DNA from 2 places in the Streptomyces sp. NPDC004327 genome. Region 2 is predicted to be linked to the other one. Evidence: riboswitches for the same ligand, from Rfam matches in the RefSeq annotation. Region 2 holds a riboswitch; the other holds the start of a gene.

Region 1 (3,400 bases), on a different contig from region 2:
CTGTAGCGAAGCTGCGTGGGGTTGCTCATGACCTGATTCTCCTGGATGCGGGGAGTGCTGATGTACGGGGGTCTTGCGGGATGAGACGTGTCCTGAGACGAATGCGTCACGTCACATGCCGGGGGAGCAGTGCAGAAAGGTCACTTCTGGCGCTTGTAGAACGGCAGTGCGACGACCTCGTACGGCTCGTGGGTGCCGCGGATGTCGACGCCGACGCCCTCGGTGCCGGGCGCGGCGAAGGCCGCGTCGACGTAGGCCATGGCGATCGGCTTGCCCAGGGTCGGGGACGGGGCGCCGGAGGTGATCTCGCCGACGACCTCGCCGCCCGCGACGACGGACATGCCGGCGCGCGGGACGCGGCGGCCCGTGGCGATGAGGCCGACGAGCTTGCGCGGCGGGGCGGACTCGGCGCGCTCGGCGGCCTTCTCCAGGGCCTCGCGGCCGACGAAGCGGCCCTCGTTCGTGGTCTTCTCGAACTTGACGACCCGGCCCAGGCCCGCGTCGAACGGGGTGAGCGCGGTGGTCAGCTCGTGGCCGTACAGCGGCATGCCCGCCTCCAGGCGGAGCGTGTCACGGCAGGACAGGCCGCACGGGATCAGGCCGACGTCCTTGCCCGCCTCGGTCAGCGCCTGCCACACGCCCTCGGCGTGCTCCGGCTTCAGGAACAGCTCGAAGCCGTCCTCGCCGGTGTAGCCGGTGCGGGCGATCAGCGCGGGGACGCCGGCGACCGTGCCGGGCAGGCCCGCGTAGTACTTCAGGCCGTCCAGGTCGGCGTCGGTGAGCGACTTCAGGATGCCGGGGGACTCCGGGCCCTGCACGGCGATCAGGGCGTAGGCGTCGCGGTCGTCGCGGACCTCGGCGTCGAATCCTTCGGAGCGGGCCACCAGGGCGTCGAGGACGACCTGGGCGTTGGAGGCGTTGGCGACGACCATGTACTCCGTCTCGCCGAGGCGGTAGACGATCAGGTCGTCGAGGATGCCGCCGTCCTCCTGGCAGATCATCGTGTAGCGCGCGCGGCCGTTGCCCACGGTGGAGATGTTGCCGACCAGCGCGTAGTCCAGGAGCTCCACGGCCTGCGGGCCGGTGACCGTGATCTCGCCCATGTGGGAGAGGTCGAAGAGGCCGGCCTGGTTGCGGACGGCGTTGTGCTCGTCGCGCTCGCTGCCGTAGCGCAGCGGCATGTCCCAGCCGGCGAAGTCGGTCATGGTCGCGCCCAGCGAACGATGCAGCGCATCGAGGGCGGTCAGGCGGGGGGCAGTGCTCATGGGGTGGCTCCCGGGTCCCAGGGCGTGCAGGGCACGACGTACATGACGGTGAGGACGTTCCTCCCCATCTGTCATGGAACCTGAGAGGTTCACCGAGGGCATCCTCGGCTTGCACCTTGGGTGGGGCCGCGACGACGCGGCCCGCTTTTCAGATCTGCCTCATCCACGCGGTACGGGGCCTGAGAGATTCAAGGGAGGTGCTTGCTCCTTCGGCGCCCGGGTGCACGAGGTGCCCCGGGACTCTCCCGCGCGGATTCGAGCGGCCGGTATGCGGTTGTGCGCGCTCGTGCGAGCGCGTGGCGCGCTCATCATTGCACGGCGGGTCCGCGCGGCAAATCGCTTGCGTCTCATTACCGTTTCTTTACACTTCGTGGGCAGAGGTGTCCGCAGGACCCGACGGGGGGAGCGAGCGATGACGATCCGGCGCACCGGTGCCTACGCCACGAGCGCCGGCATACCGGCCGTGCGCACCCGCCGCCGGGTGCGCCGCGGCCGGCTCCTGCGCGACCTGCGCGAGCGCGGCGGCCACAGCCCGCGCGTGCTCAGCTTCGCCGCCGGCGACATCGTCGTGGTCTCCGGGCTGCCGGGCGCCGGCAAGTCCACGCTGATGGGCCGCGCCGCCGACGGCCGGGCCGTCGACTCCCAGCACACCCGCGAGCGCTGGGAGGCCCGGCTGCCCCGCTTCCTGCCGTACGCCCTCTACCGCCCGCTCGCCCGCCTCGCCCACTACGCCGGCCTGCGCCGGGTGCTGCGCTCCGGCGCCGGCGTGGTCGTCCACGACTGCGGCACCCAGTCCTGGGTGCGCGGCTGGCTCGCCCGCGCGGCCCGGCGGCGCGGCGCCGGGCTGCACCTGATCCTGCTCGACGTCGACCCCGGCCTCGCCCTCGCCGGCCAGCGCTCCCGCGGCCGCGGCGTCTCCGGCTACGCCTTCGCCCGGCACCGCCGCGCCGTCGGCCGGCTGGTCCGCACCGCCGAGGCGGGCGCCCTGCCACCGGGCTGCGCCTCGGTCACCCTGCTCGACCGGGACGCCGCCGACGCCCTGCGGAAGATCGCCTTCCGGGAGCTGTGAGCGGCCGGGAGGGGCGGTGGGGGAGGACCGTGACGGGGCGGGCAGTGACGAACCACGCACCCCTTTCGGTCACACGGGCACGGACACGCCGTTAAGGTGCTGGACGCAGCCGCAGCCGGAGAAGGGGACGACGACAGCGTGGACGTGATGTGGCCGGGCAATGAGCTCGAGGAAGTACTGGCCGCCTCGCTCGGCAACGCCGCCGCCGGAGGCCGCCTGGTCGAGGTCCTCGGCCGCAGCGCCGTCTGGGTGCCCCTGCCCAACGGCGGCGGCCCCGACAGCCCCGACCTCGACCTGCCCACCCTGGAGCTCGACGGCGCGCCCTACGTGCCCGTCTTCAGCTCCGAGCGGGAGTTCCGCAGCAGCGTCGGCGACCACATGTCGTTCACCGTCGCCCCCGCCGTCGAGTTCGCCCGCGGCCTGCCCCCGCAGCTCGGCATCGCCGTGAACCCCGGCGGCACCGTCGGCGTCCCGCTGCCCCCGCCCGCCGTAGCCGAGCTCTGCCGGGCCGGCCGCACCGAGCTCGACGGCCCCGCCGCCGGCGGCCGGGTGCGGCTCTTCGAGCCCGACTGGCAGGACGACCCGGTCGACTTCCTCGCCGCCGCCTCCGCCGAGTTCGAGGCCACCGGCGTCGTCGCCACCGCCCGCCGCGCCCTCGCCAGCGTCGAGGGCACCGAACCGGCCCTCTTCGTCGGCGTCCAGCTGCTCGGCGGCGCCGGCGACCTGGCCGTCCCGCTCGACGCCCTCGGCCGCGCCCTCGGCCGGGTCGAGGTCGCCTGGCCGGTCAACCTCATCCTGCTCGACGTGGCCCAGGACCCGGTCGGCGACTGGATGCTGGAGAAGGTGCGCCCCTTCTTCCAGCGCGCCGCCGTGTGACAGACCCCCTGTCTAAGCTGAACTCAGTCAAGCGGGCCGTACAACGAGCCGTACAACAAGCCGTACAACAAGAGGGGCGGGACCCAGGGTGAGCGCGTCAGGCACCGCTGCGACCGGACAGGTCGAGCACATGCTGCGCCAGGTGGCACCCGGGCGGCACGACGCCTACGAGCAGCTGCTGCACGCCCTG
Region 2 (3,400 bases):
TCGGCGAGGCGCTCCTCCAGCTCGGTGATGAGCGTGGCGTAGCCCTGGGCCTGCTCGATCGGCGCGAAGGGGTGGATCTGGCCGAACTCGGGCCAGGTCACCGGCTCCATCTCGGTGGTCGCGTTCAGCTTCATGGTGCAGGAGCCGAGCGGGATCATGCCGCGGTCGAGCGCGTAGTCGCGGTCGGAGAGCTTGCGCAGGTAGCGCAGCATCGCGGTCTCGGAGCGGTGCGCGTGGAAGACCGGGTGGGTCAGGTACGCGTCGGTGCGCAGCGCGTCGACCGGCAGCGCGTCCTCGGTGGCGGCGTCCAGCGCCTCGATGTCGGCGTCGACGCCGAAGGCGGCCCACACGGCGGCCAGGTTGGCGCGCGTGGTGGTCTCGTCACAGGAGACGGAGACGGTGTCGGCGTCGGCGCGGTACAGGTTGACGCCGGCCTCGCGGGCGGCGGCGACGACCTGGTCGGCCTTGCCCGGGACGCGGGCGGTGATCGTGTCGAAGAAGGCGCCCTGGGTGAGCTCGACGCCCCCGGCGCGCAGACCGGCGGCGAGGATCGCGGCGTAGCGGTGCGTGCGCTGCGCGATGCCCTTGAGGCCGGCGGGGCCGTGGTAGACGGCGTACATGCCCGCCATGACGGCGAGCAGCACCTGCGCGGTGCAGATGTTGCTGGTGGCCTTCTCGCGGCGGATGTGCTGCTCGCGGGTCTGCAGGGCCAGGCGGTACGCCTTGTTGCCGTCGGCGTCGACGGAGACGCCGACCAGGCGGCCGGGCAGCGAGCGGGCGTGCTTGTCCTGGACGGCCATGTAGCCGGCGTGCGGGCCGCCGAAGCCGAGCGGGACGCCGAAGCGCTGGGTGGTGCCGACGGCGATGTCGGCGCCGAGGGAGCCCGGCGAGGCGAGCAGGGTGAGCGCGAGCAGGTCGGCGGCGACGGTGACGATCGCGCCGAGCTCGTGGGCCTGGTCGATGACCGGCTTGATGTCGCGGATGGCACCGGAGGCGCCCGGGTACTGCAGGAGCACACCGAAGACGCCGCGCTCGGCGATCTCGGCCGGGATGCCGGCGGACAGGTCGGCGACGACGACCTCGACGCCGGTGGGCTCGGCGCGGGTCTCGATGACGGCGACGGTCTGCGGCAGGGCGTCGGCGTCGACCAGGTAGACGCCGTTCTTGACCTTGCCGACGCGGCGGGAGAGCGACATGGCCTCGGCGGCCGCGGTGCCCTCGTCGAGCAGCGAGGCGCCGGAGGTGGGCAGACCGGTGAGGTCGGCGACCATGGTCTGGAAGTTGAGCAGCGCCTCCAGGCGGCCCTGCGAGATCTCCGGCTGGTACGGCGTGTAGGCCGTGTACCAGGCCGGGTTCTCCATGACGTTGCGCAGGATCACCGGCGGCGTGAAGGTGCCGTAGTAGCCCAGGCCGATCATCGGGGCGAGGACCTGGTTGCGGTCGGCGAGCTCGCGCAGCTCGGCCAGGACCTCGGCCTCGGTGCGGGCGGCCGGCAGCGCCAGCGCCTCGGCGTTCTTGATGACGTCCGGCACCGCGGCCGCCGTCAGTTCGTCCAGGGAGCCGTAACCGACCTGGGCGAGCATCTTGGCCCGCGCCTCGGCGTCGGGTCCGATGTGCCGCTGCTCGAAGGGAATGCCCTGCTCGAGCTCGGTGAGCGGAATGCGGTTGGCGGTCATGATGCGGGGGCCTCCTGGTCGTCACGACCTGCGAGGGGCACCACGGCGCGGGTGCCCGGACGGCCTCCCCCTCTGTCATCAAAACCTGAGAGCTTCACCGGCACGCCTCGCGGAGGGCCGGCTTTCACCGTCGGTGAGAGCGGATGCCGTCCGACGCCCGCCCTGCTTTCCAGAGTGACCTCGTCCGCGCGGTACAGGGGCCTGAGAGATTCCGGGGAGGATTTGCTCCTTCGGCGCCTCCGAAAGGTTTCTTCGGAGGACTCTCCCGCGCGGGGTCGACAGCCACAGCCAGCCTACCAGCGCGGATCCTTCTCCCATCGCTCAAGTGGCCGACATCCCAGATGTGCACTTTCGTAGTGCTTGTAGAGCAGTTGCGACCAGTTGGAGGGACCGTGCAGACCGACATCGATCCGCGCAGCCTGATCGGCCGCAAGGCGTTCGACCGGAACGGCCACAAGATCGGAACCGTGGACGAGGTGTACCTGGACGACGCGACCGGAATCCCCGAATGGGCCGCCGTCCGCACCGGCCTGTTCAGCCGGGACGCCTTCGTCCCCCTGGAGCCGAGCGAACTCTCCGCCGACGGCCTCCACGTCCCCTACGAGCGCTCCCTCATCAAGGACGCCCCCGACTTCGGCGTGGGCCGCCACCTCTCCCCCGCCCAGGAGCTCCAGCTCTACCGCCACTACAGCATGGCGCTGCCGCCGCCTCCGACGCAGAGCGAGGACCGCGACTTCGGAAGGGTGGCGGGCCAGGAGGAGAGGCAGGAGAGGTAGGCAGAGCGGCGGCGATTCCGCCCGACGCCCGACGGGAGAATCCGCACCTCCGTGCGCTCAGCGGCACGGAGGTGGGGGTCGGTACCTCGTGCGGCCGAAGGCCGGGCTGGAGGCGGGGCCCGGCGCGGCCGAAGACGGGCCCGGAGCACCCACGCGGCTGACGGCCGGGGCCGGAGCACCGACGCGGCCGAAGGCGGGCCCGGAGTCCCAAGCGGCCGAAGGCCGGGCCTGAGCACCGGCGCGGCCCGCACCGGCGCTACGCCGCCGCGCCCGCCCCGCCCTCCACCAGCGGCAGCGGATCCGACGCCGCCAGCTCCGGATCGTCCACCGCGAACGTCCGCACCCGCCCGGGCGCCGACCCCGGCTCCTCGAAGCGGACGGTGACCCGGCCCACCCCGCTGCCCTGCACCCACCCCGGCCCGTACACCGCGTGCCGCACGTCGTGCCCGGGCGCCCACCGGCGCTCGGCGGTCTCGGTGGCGGACGCCGGCGCGGCCGGCGCCTCGACGACGGCGTCCGCCCCCGCGGCCTCCACCGCTCCCGGCTCCGCCGCGCTCTCGTGCTCCGCCTGCGCGAACAGGTCCTCCTGCGTGTAGTCCGCGAGCCCGCTCACCCCCACCCCGAGCAACCGCACCCCGCCCGTCGTGTCCACGAGGTCGAGCAGCCGCGTCGCCGCCTCCCGCACCACCACCGGGTCGTCCGTCGGCCCGCGCAGCGTCTCGGACCTGGTCAGCGTCGAGAAGTCGTAGCGCCGCACCTTGAGCACGATCGTCCGTCCCGAGTGCCCCGAGCCCCGCAGCCGCGCCACGCACCGCTCGGCGAGCCGCTCCACCTCCAGGCGGATCCGCAGCCGGTCGTGCAGGTCCACGTCGAAGGTGTCCTCGACGGACACCGACTTGGCGTCCCGCTCGGCCACCACGGGCCGGTCGTCGTGCCCGAGGGCCATCC

The links. A riboswitch is a leader RNA that binds a small molecule or an ion and turns the genes downstream of it on or off. The one in region 2 is predicted to bind glycine.
Region 1: it holds a riboswitch for glycine, as region 2 does, so the genes downstream of both, gcvT (glycine cleavage system aminomethyltransferase GcvT) here and gcvP (aminomethyl-transferring glycine dehydrogenase) in region 2, are expected to answer to the same signal.

The regions. Positions count from the first base shown of each region.
Region 1 is NZ_JBIAME010000011.1:279,938-283,337, reverse strand. Features, by position in the region: gene gcvH (glycine cleavage system protein GcvH) at 1-29, opposite strand, end outside; gene gcvT (glycine cleavage system aminomethyltransferase GcvT) at 141-1,265, opposite strand; glycine riboswitch at 1,424-1,523, opposite strand; gene ACFYU9_RS32995 (AAA family ATPase) at 1,678-2,334, shown strand; gene ACFYU9_RS32990 (enhanced serine sensitivity protein SseB) at 2,482-3,210, shown strand; gene ACFYU9_RS32985 (enhanced serine sensitivity protein SseB C-terminal domain-containing protein) at 3,299-3,400, shown strand, end outside.
Region 2 is NZ_JBIAME010000004.1:9,768-13,167, reverse strand. Features, by position in the region: gene gcvP (aminomethyl-transferring glycine dehydrogenase) at 1-1,676, opposite strand, end outside; glycine riboswitch at 1,856-1,954, opposite strand; gene ACFYU9_RS14310 (PRC-barrel domain-containing protein) at 2,018-2,452, shown strand; gene ACFYU9_RS14305 (DNA polymerase IV) at 2,709-3,400, opposite strand, start outside.